Alicycliphilus denitrificans K601: one gene and its partner. The protein of the gene in region 2 interacts with the protein of the main gene of each other region in a pairwise test. Links are inferred from orthologs where the notes say so. Each region holds a gene or a part of one and is shown on either strand. Other genes may lie near its edges.

Evidence for each region.
Region 1: the proteins of gyrB (region 2) and gyrA interact in binary tests that used the Escherichia coli proteins (3 or more experiments, as listed by UniProt). The link is inferred for Alicycliphilus denitrificans K601 from one-to-one orthologs.

The regions. Positions count from the first base shown.
Region 1 is NC_015422.1:2,078,001-2,084,078, forward strand. Bases 2,813-6,023 are described here. They hold gyrA (DNA gyrase subunit A), read right to left. Parts: upstream 5,653-6,023; coding sequence 3,013-5,652; downstream 2,813-3,012. Other genes in these bases: serC (3-phosphoserine/phosphohydroxythreonine transaminase), read right to left, coding at 2,813-2,946; ompA (outer membrane protein OmpA), read left to right, coding at 5,880-6,023. Also shown: ALIDE2_RS09885 (prephenate dehydrogenase), read right to left, coding at 1-607; pheA (prephenate dehydratase), read right to left, coding at 618-1,718; more of serC, read right to left, coding at 1,837-2,812; more of ompA, read left to right, coding at 6,024-6,078. UniProt on the Escherichia coli protein: A type II topoisomerase that negatively supercoils closed circular double-stranded (ds) DNA in an ATP-dependent manner to maintain chromosomes in an underwound state.
Region 2 is NC_015422.1:2,561-12,109, forward strand. The notes cover bases 1-3,107. They hold gyrB (DNA topoisomerase (ATP-hydrolyzing) subunit B), read left to right. Parts: upstream 1-316; coding sequence 317-2,899; downstream 2,900-3,107. Other genes in these bases: dnaN (DNA polymerase III subunit beta), read left to right, coding at 1-198; ALIDE2_RS00030 (hypothetical protein), read left to right, coding at 2,964-3,107. Also shown: more of ALIDE2_RS00030, read left to right, coding at 3,108-3,596; ALIDE2_RS24145 (helix-turn-helix domain-containing protein), read right to left, coding at 3,587-4,717; ALIDE2_RS00055 (hypothetical protein), read right to left, coding at 6,712-7,182; ALIDE2_RS25140 (hypothetical protein), read right to left, coding at 7,245-7,409; ALIDE2_RS00060 (YkgJ family cysteine cluster protein), read left to right, coding at 7,906-8,319; ALIDE2_RS00065 (CaiB/BaiF CoA transferase family protein), read right to left, coding at 8,344-9,537; ALIDE2_RS00070 (enoyl-CoA hydratase/isomerase family protein), read right to left, coding at 9,547-9,549. UniProt on the Escherichia coli protein: DNA gyrase negatively supercoils closed circular double-stranded DNA in an ATP-dependent manner to maintain chromosomes in an underwound state.

The DNA of each region.
Region 1 (6,078 bases), 2.1 Mb from region 2 along the record:
CGTTGATGCTCGAGAGCATGGCGAACGCCAGCATGTGGGGCAGGTGGCTCACGGCGGCGAAGGCGGCGTCGTGCGACTCGGGCGACATGCTGCTCACGCGGGCGCCGAGCTGCGTCCACAGATCCTCGGCTCGGCGCAGCTGGGCCGTGAGCGTGCGCTCGGTGGGCGTGAGGATGACCTGGCGGCCGTGGTACAGGCCGGCATCGGCATGCTCCACGCCCGAGACCTCGCGCCCCGTGATCGGGTGCGCGGGCACGAAGCTGCCGAGCTGGCCCTGCAGCGCGCTGCGCGCGGCCTTCACCACGTCGGCCTTGGTGGAGCCTACGTCCATCACCAGCATCTGCGGCGTGACCAGGTGTTTGATGGCCTTGAGCGTGGCCTCGGTGGCGGCCACGGGCACGGCCAGCAGCACGATGTCGGCGCCGGCGGCGGCCAGCAGGGCCGAGGGCGCCTCCACGTCGATCACGCCGAGCTGGCGCGCCCGCTCGGTGGTCGAGGGTGACTTGCTGTAGCCCACCACGCGCTGCACCAGGCCGGCCTTCTTCATGGCCAGCGCGAACGAGCCTCCCATGAGGCCGCAGCCGATCAGGCCGAGTTGTTCAAACATGGCCCGCTCCTCACGCAGCGACGGGGTAGGTGCCGAGCAGCTTGTAGAAGGCACACAGCTGCTGCAGCTCGGCCAGCGCGGCGGCCACGTTGGCCTCTGCGGGGTGGCCTTCGAGGTCGATGTAGAAGTAGTACTCCCACTGGCCGGTGCGCGCGGGGCGCGACTCGAAGCGGGTCATGGACACGCCGTGTTTTTTCAGCGGCACCAGCAGGTCGTGCACCGCGCCGGGGCGGTTGGGCACGGAGATGATGAGGCTGGTGCAGTCGCGGCCCGTGGGCGCGGGCGTGGCCAGCGTGTGCGGCAGGCAGATGATGGCGAAGCGCGTGCGGTTGTAGGCGTCGTCCTGGATGGCGTGTGCCACCACGTGCAGGCCGTACTGCTGGGCCGCGCGCTCGCTCGATATGCCGGCCCAGGCCGGGTTGGTGGCGGCCAGGCGCGCGCCCTCGGCGTTGCTCGACACCGGGCGGCGCTCGGCATGCGGCAGGTGCTTGGCGAGCCACGCGTGGCACTGCGCCAGTGCCTGCGGGTGGGCCAGCACGGCCTCGATGCCCTCGGCCGAGTTGACGCTGCGCAGCAGGTTGTGGCGGATCAGCAGGCTCACCTCGCCGACCACGTGGCAGGGCGTGTGCAGGAACATGTCGAGCGAGCGCGTGACCACGCCCTCGTTCGAATTCTCGACGCCCACCACGCCGTACTGCGCGCTGCCCGCGGCCGTGGCGTGGAACACCTCGTCGAAGCTGTTGCAGTACATCAGGTCGGCCGCGCCGCCGAAGTACTCGATGGCCGCCTGCTCGCAGAACGTGCCCTCGGGGCCCAGCACGGCCACGCGCTGGGGCGATTCGAGCGCCAGGCACGCGGACATGATCTCGCGCCAGATGGCGGCCACGTGCGCGTTCTTGAGCGGGCCGGGGTTGGCCCCCTGGATCTTCTCGATCACCTGCGCCACGCGGTCGGGGCGGAAGAAGGGCGTGCCCTCGCGCTTCTTGAGCTCGCCCACCTGCTCGGCCACGCGGGCGCGCTGGTTGACGAGCTGGAGCAGCTGGTGGTCCAGCGAGTCGATCTGCACGCGCAGATCGGCCAGCGCGGGGCTGGCCTGCGGGGTGGTGCTCATTGGTTTGTCTGCCATGGTTTTGATAGCTGCTGGCGCTTGTCCCTGTGGGTTTTCAGCATGAAACCTATTTGAAAGCCTTGAATATCAAGCGCTGCCAGCTCGTTTTTTATGAGTGGATTCAGGTGGCGGCGCGCTCGAAGTCGCGCATGTAGTCCACCAGCGCCTGCACGCCCGCGAGCGGCATGGCGTTGTAGAGGCTGGCGCGCATGCCGCCCACGGACTTGTGGCCCTTGAGCTGCAGCAGGCCGCGTTCCTTGGCACCGGCCAGGAACGCCTCGTTGCGCGATTCGTCGCGCAGGAAGAAGGGCACGTTCATGCGCGAGCGGCAGTTGGCCGCCACCTTGTTTACGTAGAACTGCGAGCCGTCGATGTAGTCGTAGAACAGCTTCGCCTTGGCGATGTTGCGCCGCTCCATCGCGGCCACGCCCGTGGCGTCGCCCTCGCGCTGGCGCTTGAGCCACTGGAACGTGAGGCCCGCCATGTAGATGCCCCAGGTGGGCGGCGTGTTGTACATGGACTGGTTGTCGGCCACGATCTTGTAATCGAAGGCGCTCGGGCAGATGGGCAGCGCGTGGCCCAGCAGGTCCTCGCGCACCACGACCAGCGTCAGGCCCGCGGGGCCGATGTTCTTCTGCGCGCCGCCGAAGGCCAGGCCCACGCGGCTCCAGTCCACGGGGCGCGAGGCGACGTGCGACGAGAAATCGACCACCAGCGGCGCGTCGCAGCCCAGCGCGCGCAGGTCGGGCAGTTCCTGGAACTCTATGCCGTGGATGGTCTCGTTGCTGCAGACGTGCACGTAGCTCGCGCCGCGCGAGAGCTGCCACGTGGCCGGGTCGGGCAGGGTGGTGAAGCCGCCTTCCTCGCTCGATGCGGCGGTGCGCACCTCGGCGGCGTACTTCTGCGCCTCCTTGCGCGACTTCTGGCTCCACGAGCCCGTGACCACGAAGTCCACCGTGGCCGCGCGCGAGAGGTTCAGCGGCACGATGGCGTTCTCGGCGATGCCGCCGCCCTGCATGAACAGGATCCTGAACCCGGGCGGAATGGCGAGCAGCTCGCGCAGGTCGGCCTCGGCCTGCTCGTAGATGGCGATGAACTCCTTGCCGCGGTGGCTCATCTCCATCACGCCCATGCCGCTGCCGTGCCAGTCGAGCATCTCGGCGGCAGCCTGCTGCAGCACTTCTTCAGGGATGGCGGCCGGGCCGGCCGAGAAGTTGTAGGGGCGGTTCATGGTGTTTCAGTCAAATATGCCTCCAGCGCTTTTGCGGAAAGCGCTGGCAGCTATTGTTTTCGATAGTCAATGCGGGTCGTCCGCGGCAGGAGCCGTGTCCGCGCCATCGGCCTCGGCGGTATTGGCGTCGTTCTCCACGATGCGCTGCAGGCCACTGAGCTTGGCGCCCTCGTCCAGCGAGATCAGCGTCACGCCCTGCGTGGCGCGGCCGAGCTCGCGGATCTCCGACACGCGCGTGCGCACCAGCACGCCGGTGTCGGTGATCAGCATGATCTCGTCGTCGGCGTGCACCAGCGTGGCGGCCACGACGCGGCCGTTGCGCTCGCTCTGCTGGATGGCGATCATGCCCTTGGTGCCGCGGCCGTGGCGCGTGTACTCGGTGATGCTGGTGCGCTTACCGTAGCCGTTCTCGGTGGCGGTGAGCACGCTCTGGTTCTCGTCCTCGGCGACCAGCATGGCGATCACGCTCTGGCCGTCCTCGAGCTGCATGCCCTTGACGCCGCGCGCGTTGCGGCCCATGGGGCGCACGTCGTTCTCGTCGAAGCGCACGGCCTTGCCGCTGTCGGAAAAGAGCATCACGTCGTGCTCGCCGTCGGTCAGCGCCGCGCCGATGAGGTAGTCGCCCTCGTCCAGGCCCACGGCGATGATGCCGGCCTTGCGCGGGTTGGAGAATTCGTCGAGCGCCGTCTTCTTCACCGTGCCCATGCTGGTCGCCATGAACACGTAGCGGTCGGCGGGGAAGCTGCGCATCTCGCCCGTGAGGGGCAGCACCACGTTGATCTTCTCGCCCTCCTGCAGGGGGAACATGTTGACGATGGGCCGCCCGCGCGAATTGCGCGAACCAGCGGGCACTTCCCAGACCTTGAGCCAGTACAACCGGCCGCGGTTGGAGAAGCACAGGATGTAGTCGTGCGTGTTGGCGATGAAGAGCTGGTCGATCCAGTCGTCTTCCTTGGTCGCCGTGGCCTGTTTGCCGCGCCCGCCGCGCTTCTGCGCGCGGTATTCGGAAAGGGGCTGGCTCTTGATGTAGCCCGTGTGGCTCAGCGTCACCACCATGTCGGTGGGCGTGATCAGGTCCTCGGTCGAGAGATCCTGCGCGCTGTGCTCGATGGTGGAGCGGCGCGCGCCCAGCCTGGTCTGGCCGAACTCCTGGCGCAGGGCGGAGAGCTCCTCGCCGATGATCGTCGAGACGCGCGCGGGCTTGGCCAGGATGTCCAGCAGGTTCTCGATGACCGCCATGACGTCCTTGTACTCAGCCACGATCTTGTCCTGCTCCAGGCCCGTGAGGCGCTGCAGGCGCATCTGCAGTATCTCCTGCGCCTGCGTGTCCGACAGGCGGTACAGGCCGCTTTCCTGCATGCCGAATTCGCGCTCCAGTCCCTCGGGGCGGTAGTCGTCGGCGTTCACCACGCCGCCGTCCTCGCGCGTGCGCGTCAGCATCTCGCGTACCAGCTGGCTGTCCCACGAGCGCGCCATCAGCTCGGCCTTGGCCACGGGCGGCGTGGGCGACTCGCGGATGATGCGGATGAACTCGTCGATGTTCGCCAGCGCCACGGCCAGGCCCTCGAGCACGTGGCCGCGCTCGCGCGCCTTGCGCAGCTCGAACACCGTGCGCCGCGTCACCACCTCGCGGCGGTGCTGCAGGAAGACCTCGATCAGCTCCTTGAGGTTGCACAGCTTGGGCTGGCCGTCCACCAGCGCCACCATGTTCATGCCGAAGGTGTCCTGCAGCTGCGTCTGCTTGTACAGGTTGTTGAGCACCACCTCGGGCACTTCGCCGCGCTTGAGCTCGATCACCAGGCGCATGCCGGACTTGTCCGACTCGTCCTGGATGTGGCTGATGCCTTCGAGCTTCTTCTCGTGCACCAGCTCGGCCATGCGCTCCTGCAGCGTCTTCTTGTTGACCTGGTAGGGCAGCTCATCGACGATGATCGCCTGACGCTGGCCGCGGTCGATGTCCTCGAAGTGCACCTTGGCGCGCATCACCACCTTGCCGCGCCCGGTGCGGTAGCCGTCCTTCACGCCTTGGATGCCGTAGATGATGCCGGCCGTGGGGAAATCCGGCGCGGGGATGATCTCCATCAACTCGTCGATCGACGATTCGGGGTTGCGCAGCAAATGCAAGCAAGCGTCCACCACCTCGTTGAGGTTGTGTGGCGGAATATTCGTCGCCATGCCCACGGCAATGCCTGCGGAGCCGTTCACCAGCAGGTTGGGCAGGCGGCTCGGCAGCACCAGCGGCTCCTTCTCGCTGCCGTCGTAGTTGGGGCCGAAATCGACGGTCTCCTTGTCGATGTCGGCCAGCATCTCGTGCGCGATCTTCGCCAGGCGGATCTCGGTGTAGCGCATGGCCGCCGCGTTGTCGCCATCGACCGAGCCGAAGTTGCCCTGGCCGTCCACCAGCATGTGGCGCAGCGAGAAGTCCTGCGCCATGCGCACGATGGTGTCGTACACCGCGCTGTCGCCGTGCGGGTGGTATTTACCGATCACATCACCCACGATGCGAGCGGACTTCTTGTAAGGCCGGTTCCAGTCGTTGTTGAGCTCGTGCATGGCATACAGCACGCGCCTGTGCACCGGCTTCAGACCATCGCGGGCATCGGGCAGGGCGCGGCCCACGATCACACTCATGGCGTAATCCAGGTAGCTGCGCCGCATCTCCTCTTCTAGGCTGATGGGCAGGGTTTCTTTGGCGAACTGGGTCATGACGACGGCGGTGGAGACGGCGGGAAACAACCATTTTAGGTGCAAGACCATGTCGCGGCTGAGCAACACATCCCGGGGATTGCGCTTTTGTCCTACTGTTGATGCTCCGTCAAAGACGCCTTTGCGTTGTTACGTATGGCACAATCATTTCAACGTTTTTGGTGATGGTCACTGACGACGTCCCCGATTCGCAGCACGGCTGCGGCTTTTTCCCCAAGAGGAGAACCATGAAGAAACTGAACAAATTGGCGATGTTGTTGGCCTCTGCCGTGATTGCAACCTCGGCTGGCGCCCAAGTAAAGGCGGCAGACGGCGGTAAGGTCATCGACAACTGGCAAAACGGTTCCGGTGAACTGGTCTGGAAGAACGGCACGAACGAACTGTGCTGGCGCGATGCCAACTGGACACCCGCCACCGCCGCAGAAG
Region 2 (9,549 bases):
GCCGTGGACGAGCTCGACATCGACTACGGCGGCGACAGCATCGAGATCGGCTTCAACGTGACCTACCTCATCGACGTGCTGGCCAACATGGGCCAGGACATGGTGAGGATGGAACTGGCCGACGGCAACAGCTCGGTCGTCTTCGGCATCCCCGACAACACGCACTTCAAGTACGTCGTGATGCCCATGCGCATTTGAAACTATTGTTTTAATAGCTGCAAGCGCTTGATGGACGGGCGCTAGCACCTATTTCCGCTTAGAGAAGAATTTCGGCCCCTCGCCACGCGCCAGGGGCCCACCGGCCCCAAGGCATTCCATGACCGACGAGAACCAGCCCGATCCCCAGACCACGGCCCCCGCAAGCGTTGACGCCGGCGGCTACGGCGAAGGCGCCATCCAGATCCTGGAGGGCCTGGAGGCCGTGCGCAAGCGTCCGGGCATGTACATCGGCGACACGAGCGACGGCACGGGCCTGCACCACCTCGTGTTCGAGGTGGTGGACAACTCCATCGACGAGGCGCTGGCCGGGCATTGCGACGACATCGTCGTCACCATCCACACCGACAACTCGATCTCGGTGATCGACAACGGCCGCGGCATCCCCACGGGCGTGAAGATGGACGACAAGCACGAGCCCAAGCGCTCGGCGGCCGAGATCGCGCTCACCGAGCTGCACGCGGGCGGCAAGTTCAACCAGAACAGCTACAAGGTCTCGGGCGGCCTGCACGGCGTGGGCGTGTCGTGCGTGAACGCGCTGTCGAAGAAGCTGCGCCTCACCGTGCGCCGCGACGGCAAGACGCACCAGCTCGAATTCTCCAAGGGCGTGGTGCAGAACCGCCTCATCGAGGTGGTGGACGGCTTCGAGGTCTCGCCCATGAAGATCGTAGGCCCCACGGAGAAGCGCGGCACCGAGGTGCGCTTCCTGCCCGACACCGAGATCTTCAAGGAGAACAGCGACTTCCACTACGAGATCCTGGCCAAGCGCCTGCGCGAGCTCTCGTTCCTCAACAACGGCGTGCGCATCCGCCTCATCGACGAGCGAACGGGCAAGGAGGACGACTTCTCCGGCGCCGGCGGCGTCAAGGGCTTCGTGGAGTTCATCAACGGCACGAAGAAGGTGCTGCACCCCACGGCCTTCCACGCCACGGGCTCGCGCCCGGCCGAGAGCTACGGCGGCATCCCCGGCACCGAGATCGGCGTCGAAGTCGCCATGCAGTGGAACGACGGCTACAACGAGCAGGTGCTCTGCTTCACCAACAACATCCCCCAGCGTGACGGCGGCACCCACCTCACGGGCCTGCGCGCCGCCATGACGCGCGTGATCGGCAAGTACATCGAGCAGAACGAGCTCGCCAAGAAGGCCAAGGTGGACGTGAGCGGCGACGACATGCGCGAAGGCCTGTGCTGCGTGCTGAGCGTCAAGGTGCCCGAGCCCAAGTTCAGCAGCCAGACCAAGGACAAGCTCGTCAGCAGCGAGGTGCGCGCGCCCGTGGAGGACATCGTCGCCAAGGCGCTCACCGAGTACCTGGAGGAAAAGCCCCAGGACGCCAAGATCCTGTGCGGCAAGATCGTCGAGGCCGCGCGCGCGCGCGAGGCCGCGCGCAAGGCGCGCGAGATGACGCGCAGGAAGGGCGTGCTCGACGGCATGGGCCTGCCCGGCAAGCTGGCCGACTGCCAGGAGAAAGACCCGGCGCTGTGCGAGATCTACATCGTCGAGGGCGACTCCGCCGGCGGCAGCGCCAAGCAGGGGCGCGACCGCAAGTTCCAGGCCATCCTGCCGCTGCGCGGCAAGATCCTGAACGTGGAGAAGGCGCGCTACGAGAAGCTCCTGTCCAGCAACGAAATCATCACCCTGATCACGGCGCTGGGCACCGGCATCGGCAAGGCCAGCGAGGACGGCAACGGCAAGAGCGGCGCCGACGACTTCGACGCCGCCAAGCTGCGCTACCACCGCATCATCATCATGACCGACGCCGACGTGGACGGCGCGCACATCCGCACCCTGCTGCTGACCTTCTTCTATCGCCAGATGCCCGAGCTCGTCGAGCGCGGCCACATCTACATCGCCCAGCCGCCGCTCTACAAGGTCAAGAACGGCAAGGAAGAGCTGTACCTGAAGGACGCCGCCGCGCTCGACAACTTCCTGCTGCGCGTGGCGCTGAACCACGCCAGCATCAGCACCGGCGGCGACGCGCCCCGCACGCTGGCCGGCGACGAGCTCGCCACCCTGGCGCGCACGCACCAGCACGCCGAGCGCGTCATCGACCGCCTGTCGGCCTTCATGGACGCCGAGGCCCTGCGCGCCGCGGCCGACGGCGTGGCCTTCAACCTCGACACCCTGGAGGACGCCCAGGCCAGCGCCGTGCAGCTGCAGGCCAGGCTGCGCGAACTGAACACCAGCGGCGTGCCCGCCGACGTGACGGGCGAGATCGACCCGCGCACCGACAAGCCCATCCTGCGCATCAGCCGCCACCACCACGGCAACATCAAGAGCAGCCTCATCACGCAGGACTTCGTGGCCGGCGACGACTACGCCGCACTGGCCGAGGCCGCCGAGAGCTTCCGCGGCCTGATCCAGGAGGGCGCCAAGGTCATGCGCGGCGAGGGCGAGAAGCAGAAGGAGGAAAAGATCTCCGACTTCCGCCAGGCCATGCAATGGCTCATCGGCGAAGCCGAGCGCACCACCGCCCGCCAGCGCTACAAGGGCCTGGGCGAGATGAACCCCGAGCAGCTCTGGGAAACCACCATGGACCCCGAGGTGCGCCGCCTGCTGCGCGTGCAGATCGACGACGCGATCGAGGCCGACCGCGTGTTCACCATGCTCATGGGCGACGAAGTGGAGCCGCGCAGGGACTTCATCGAGACGAATGCGCTGCGCGCCGGCAACATCGACGTCTGATTCTTTGTGTAGGTAGCCTCATAACCTGAGAAATCGAGACCCATAAGTTGAGAAATGCCGCCCCATGAACGCCGCCCCTCAGCTTGTACTCATTGATACAAATTGCTTGGTGAGAGCGTATTTCTCTCCACTACGCCCCATTCTTGGGAGGCCGGTGGCGGGCTACGAGCTAAAGACGCTCAATGGCTTGGCGGCGGAGCTGAAAAATTTAGCGAAACGCCCAGACTTGGCTTGGCTCAGTGACCAAGTCATCGTTAACGAAGTTGACGCGGCCACCGTCACGCTTACGAAGGCGCAGCGCCAAGCAATCGACCAAGACGCTTTAGAAATCCAGAAGGTTGGCAACGCAGCCCTCTATGAAGACTACAGAGATAGAAAGCTTAAGGTACGTCGAGCGCTTACGCTGGCCGATTCGAAAGCTCTGGCGGCCTGCCTTGAGCTGAATGCCGCGCTATCAACCGATGAGTGGCCACTCCGCCTCGTGTCCGAGATGTATGACTACGACAACGGGGACTCTGTTCGGCTCTTTTCGAGTGTGGAGTTAATTGCGTTGTTAGAGCACGAAGGGCTAATCAACCGCGAGACCAGGATTAGGACCTATGCGGACTGGTTAAAAAACGGAGAGAAGCTACTAAGAGAGTCGCCAGACATCTACTCTCGACTATTCAATGAGCCCCCACCGACTGCTCAGGACTGATGCTCCCAAAGCACGTGCGACAAGCTTAGGGCGTCGCCTATACCAAGGTTTAAAACACTGGCAATAAAGGCCGGGTTACGCCCGCCTTCGGTCTCTTGGAAGCTCTGAATGGCCCTAAAAACAGGCGTCTTGTAATACTCCCCAGCCTTAACCACATACTCCTGTTGTGAGGGGGTATCACTTCCGGAAATCACCCGCGTCATCGTCGGCACATTAGCACGGCCCCTATTCCAAGCAGCATAAAACTTTGGGGTATCCAGGCCCGTTTTCATACCGTATAGCTGTTCGCTCAAACGGTCTATAGCGCGCAAGATTGTGATAACAGAAACACCGAACCGTTTCGCGTACTCGGTGATGACCACCAATCCATCGCTTGATGCCCTTACGGCAGCCAAGCATTCATTCGCAACCTCATCGGGGAAGACCAACTGTTGCGCAAACTTCTCTGCAAAGGTCTCGCCATCTTCCTCCGAGAGAGCGTGCATGGTCAGACAGTGGCCGTACTCATGTGCAAGCCAATACTTATAGTCATCACTTCTGCAACCCAGATTGAACACAACCCAAAACGTTTTGGACTCTGGCAAGTAAACGGTCAGCGCGTTTTCGTGGCGCTCCTTGTTCAGGCCCCACATGACCGGCACAAAGATAGCCCCAAAAATATGGAAAAGTCTCTCAAGGTTCTCGTTGCTTAGAACGTCGTGGTTCGATAATCCAAGCGAAGCTCGAGCTCGCGTCGCAGCGTTGCGAATACGCTCTGCATCTAGGGAAGGTTCCCGCAGAAGTGGCGGCTCGAAATCAGGCCTTTCATCCACGAAAGGCAAGAGCTGCTCTAAATGGCGCGCCTGCTCTTCTGCAGCATCGCGCATGGGGCCCGAAACAGGTTTATTGAACTTGGTCCGGTAAGCAAACACCGGCGTAGGCGGCTGAACAACGTTCAGCAGGGTCTCGACCGGTATGCCAAGCACTTCGGACAATTTGGTGAGTTTACTTGGACGGGGAATTGACTCTCCGTTCAGCCAATTGGAGGTCGCTTCCTTGCTCACCGTGCAAGCCTCTGCCAAGGCCGTACCGGACATGCCGAGTCTGCGCATTGCGCCTTCAATGGCAGGGATATTCAGCATAGCGAGTGATGATATGGCGGACGTCAAGTTTCGTCAAGTTGTCGCTCTCAAGGCTTGCTGCGTCGCAAGCAGCTTGAGGACTGCCCGTGTGGCACCACACAGCTGTTCGACTGGCGCCACTTCGAAGAGCTCGGTCCTGGAGCCGGCTGTCAGGGTGAAGCTGCTGAATGAAACCAACTCTGAATCAGGAATAGCCACGGTATGCACCATGCTAGCCGACCGCCCGTAGCGCCGCCAACTGCTCCTTGCTGCCCGGGCGATACCTCGTTCTCTGCCCGAACTGCTTCACGTCACTGTCGCTAATGGTGAAAACTGTGGTGTGGTACAGACAGCCTCCGAACCCATTGCTGAGCCCAACATCCTGACCCCCGTAGACATTCTTTTCACCAGCTATCACCCAGACGGGCTCAAGCCCAGCCTGCGCCAGGCACTGCAGGAAATATTCCCGCGAAACCACGCTGAACCGCCCCGGCTTTCAAGGAGGCCGATTGGTTTAAGTTGACACCTCTGTCGAGGTGTCGCTGACGGCGAGTTGCCTCCAGTAGTTTGCCTCAGCTTCTGCCGGAGGGATGCCCCCAATCGGCGTGAGCAGTCGGACGTGATTGAACCAGTGCACCCACTGCAGGGTGGCCAGCTCCACGGATTCCCTGGTCTTCCAGGGTCCCCGGCGGTGAATCAGCTCGGCCTTGTACAGCCCGTTGATGGTCTCGGCCAGTGCGTTGTCGTAGCTGTCACCCCGGCTGCCCACTGATGGCTGGATACCCGCCTGGTCCAAGCGTTCGGTGTAGCGTATGGAAACGTATTGACTGCCCCTGTCGGAATGGTGCGTCAAGGCATGGGCTGCTGGCTGGCGGTCATACAGCGCCTGCTCCAGCGCATCCAGCACGAAGTCCGTTTGCATGCTGCGGCTGACCCGCCAGCCCACGATGCGCCGGGCGTACACGTCCACCACGAAGGCCACGTACAACCAGCCCTGCCAGGTGGAGACGTAGGTGAAGTCCGACACCCACAGCTCGTTGGGCCGGCTGGCCTTGAATTGCCGGTTGACGTGGTCCAGCGGGCACGGTGCCGATGTGTCCGGCGTGGTGGTGCGCACTGTCTTGCCACGGCGTGCTCCTTGCAAGCCCATGGCACGCATCAGGCGCTCGACCGTGCAGCGCGCCACTGCGATGCCCTCGCGGTTCATCTGCAGCCAGACCTTATCGGCCCCGTAGACCTGCCAGTTGGCGTGCCACACGCGCTGGATGTCGGCTTTCAAACCCTCGTCACGCTGGACGCGTTGACTGCGCAGTTGCGGGTTGCGTTGCCGGGCTGCGTGGCGCCAGTAACACGACGGGGCCATCTGCAGCACCCGGCAGATGGGCTCGACCCCGTAGTCATCACGGTGGCGGTCGATGTAGTTCTTCAAGACTTCAATCGGCGGTCGAGCTCCGCCTGCGCGAAAAACGCGCTGGCCGTCTTCAGGATGTCGTTGGCCCGGCGCAGCTCTTTGACCTCACGCTCCAGTTCCTTGATGCGCTGGGCGTCTGCCGTGGTGGTGCCGGGGCGCTGGCCGCTGTCGACCTCGGCCTTCTTGACCCAGTCATTCAAGGTCTGCGGCACGCAGCCAATCTTGGGCGCAATCGATTCAATGGCTGCCCACAGCGACGGGTAGTCGGCTCGGTGCTCCTGCACCATGCGAACGGCGCGCTCGCGGACTTCCGGGGAGAACTTCGGTGACTTGTTCATGGCTCCATCTTCTCAAGAGTTGGTGCCTCCTCGAAATCCGGGGCTGTTCACCACCGACCAGTGCCGCCAGTTTGGTTGAACCCATAACGGTCGCAACACCAGCCATCTTTGCCACCACACCGGAGACGGCGACACCCGCAGCGACACCGACGGCTCCCTGCACAACATGGGCCGCGACCTCCACCCGGTCCGACCCTTCCAATTTTTCTTGTGCCGATTTTTGGCCAGGCTCGGGTCCTTTGTGCTCCATTCGAGTTCCCTGCGCCTTAGGCCACTATGTAGTTCACTACCGCTTTGAAAATATCGACAAGCAGTTTAAAAAACTCCACTGCCAGCTTGACAGTGCTGTGCAGCATGGAGTCGCGTCCTCCCTCTTGGATGTTGTACCCATACAGTGCGACGAGTACGCCGACCAGGGGCGCGAGCAAAGCACCGATGAAAGGAATTGACGCGGATACGAGGGCGGAGACCGCCGCCCCAATGGCTACGCCAATCGCGAGGCCCGGGTTCGCCAAGAAGAAATCAACAATCTTTTTGATGATGATTTTTCCGACTGCGACGACCTCGCCACCGATGACCTTTGTTTTGTCCCAGAGGTCTTGCATCCGAGTAACAACTTCGGGAGGGAGGCCGCGGTCGAGCAGCGCCTTGGCTGCGGCTGCGAAGCTTTCGGCCTGCTGAGCCTCAGCGTTGATAACTGTCAGTTCAAGCAGTGCTACTTCGGGCTTCATCGTCACGGTTTTTCCTTCTTAAGGCGGGCTGAATCTCACTCATTATGCAGGTCGCCCAAGCGAAAAAATCAGCGATGACGCAGCCACATCCAAGCTCCCAGCGCAAGGAAAAACAGAATCGTGGCAACGCTGACCTTGAGGGCCATCGACAGTATCGAAGCGGTCACAGAGAGCGCCCCGAGTTTTACCAACATAGCGCTTGAGAAAACGACCAAAACGGCTGTCCAGAACATTGCAATCTCCGTGGTTGAAAACTGCAGTCTTACGCAGTGAACCGACAGGTCATGTCGTTTTTGGATGCTGTGTCCAAAAATGTGAAAGGGTCAGGCCACGAGCCACTGGTGCAGCGCACACCGGTTGCCCCCCGTGAAGAGGAAGGCTGTTTGGATAGCAGGTGTGACCTGCGATGCCTGGTTGGCTCTAGTCAAACAAGGCGTATAGTGCTTTTTCAGACGCAGAAGACGCTTTTTCATTGATGACCCACGCTGTTTTTGATGGGAGACGCCGCATCGCGGCGGACTCAGAGATGCCTGCAAAAACAGCGCTGGTAGAAATTTCTCAGCTTATGCGTCCAAATTTCTCAACTTATGCTTACCCATGACGCGTAAGTCGTTGATTCATAAGGCATGAAATTCTCGGCTTATGAGGTCACCTACACTTTGCCGCCGCCGAACTCGGGGCCGGGCGGCAGGCGCCGGCCATGACGCTCCCTTGCCACCACATGGCACCATGAGATCCCCCATCGCCATCGTCGACGTCGATCGCCCCGACACCTGGACCCGCTACCGCGCCGGCCTGTGCAACAGCTGCGCGGCCAACTGCTGCACCATGCCGCTGGAGGTGCAGCTGCCCGACCTTGTGCGGCTGGGGCTGGTCGATCCGTTCGAGGCGGAGCATGTCGCACCGAAGCTGATCGCCAGGCGGCTGCTCAAGGCCAGGCTCGTGGACCACTACAGCCCCAGGCACGGGCTCTTCACCATGGCGCGGCGCGCCGATGGGGACTGCGGCTTTCTGGACGCCGCGACCCGGCTGTGCACGGTGTACGAGCGGCGGCCCGAGACCTGCCGCCTGCATCCGCAGACGAAGAGCCCCAGGCCAGGGTATTGCGCCTATGGGGCGAGGACATTGCAGCGCCGCGGTTGAACGCCCGCGGCATGCCCGTCGCCGCTATCCGGGCCGGGGCGCCTGCCTGATCACGCCCCGCTCCAGCAGAAGCGCGATCTGCTCCTGCGACAGGCCGGCCTCTCCCAGCACCTGCAGGGTGCTCTGGCCGATCTCCTGCGGCCGCAGGCGGTAGCTGGCCGGCGTGCGGCTGAACTTGATCGGCGAGGCCACGGAGCGGAAGCCCTCCACCTCGGCCACCATGCCGCGGTGCGCCGTGTGCGGGTGGGCCAGCGCCTCGACCACGTTCTGGATCACACCACAGGGCACGCCCACCGCCACCAGCTTCTGGAACAGCGTCTGCGCGTCGAAGCTGCTGAAGGCGCTTTGCAAATCCTTCTTGAGTTCGAAGCGGTGCACGGCGCGCTGGGCGTTCGTGGCATAGCGCTCGTCCTCAGCCAGGTGCGCATGGCCCACGGCCTCGCACAGGCGCTGGAACTGGCCGTTGTTGCCCACGGCCAGGTAGATGGGCTCGGTGGCGGTGGCGTAGGTGTCGTAGGGCGCGATGTTGGGATGCCCGTTGCCCGAGCGCTGCGGCGCGCGCCCGGTGAACAGGGTGTTGATGGAGTGCGGGTACAGCGAGAAGAGCGCGCTGTCGAACAGTGCCGACTCCACCGACTGGCCCCGGCCGCTGCGCTCGCGCTCGTGCAGCGCCATCAGGATGCCGATGACGGCGTTGAGTCCCGTGGTCACGTCCACGATGGGCACGCCCATGCGCGTGGCCACGCCCTCGGGGTCGCCATTGATGCTCATCAGGCCGCTGAGCGCCTGCACCGCCGCGTCGTAGCCCGGCAGCCCGCCCAGCGGGCCGGTGGCGCCGAAACCGGTCACGCGGCAGTGGATCAGGCGCGGGAAGCGCTCGCGCAGCACCTCGTCGTAGCCCATGCCCCAGCGCTCCAGCGTGCCGACCTTGAAGTTCTCTATCAGCACGTCGGCGTCCTGCAGCAGGCGCATCACCACGTCGCGCCCCTCGGGCGCGGCCAGGTCCACGCACACGGTGCGCTTGTTGCGGTTGATGCCGGCGAAGTACGAGGCCATGCCGGCATCGTTGAACGGCGGCCCCCAGGTGCGGGTCTCGTCGCCTGCGGGGCCCTCGACCTTGACGACGTCCGCCCCGTGATCGCCCAGGATCTGCGCACACAGCGGACCGCCCAGCACGCGCGACAGGTCCACCACCTTCAAACCATCCAATGACGCCATTGCGGCCTCCTA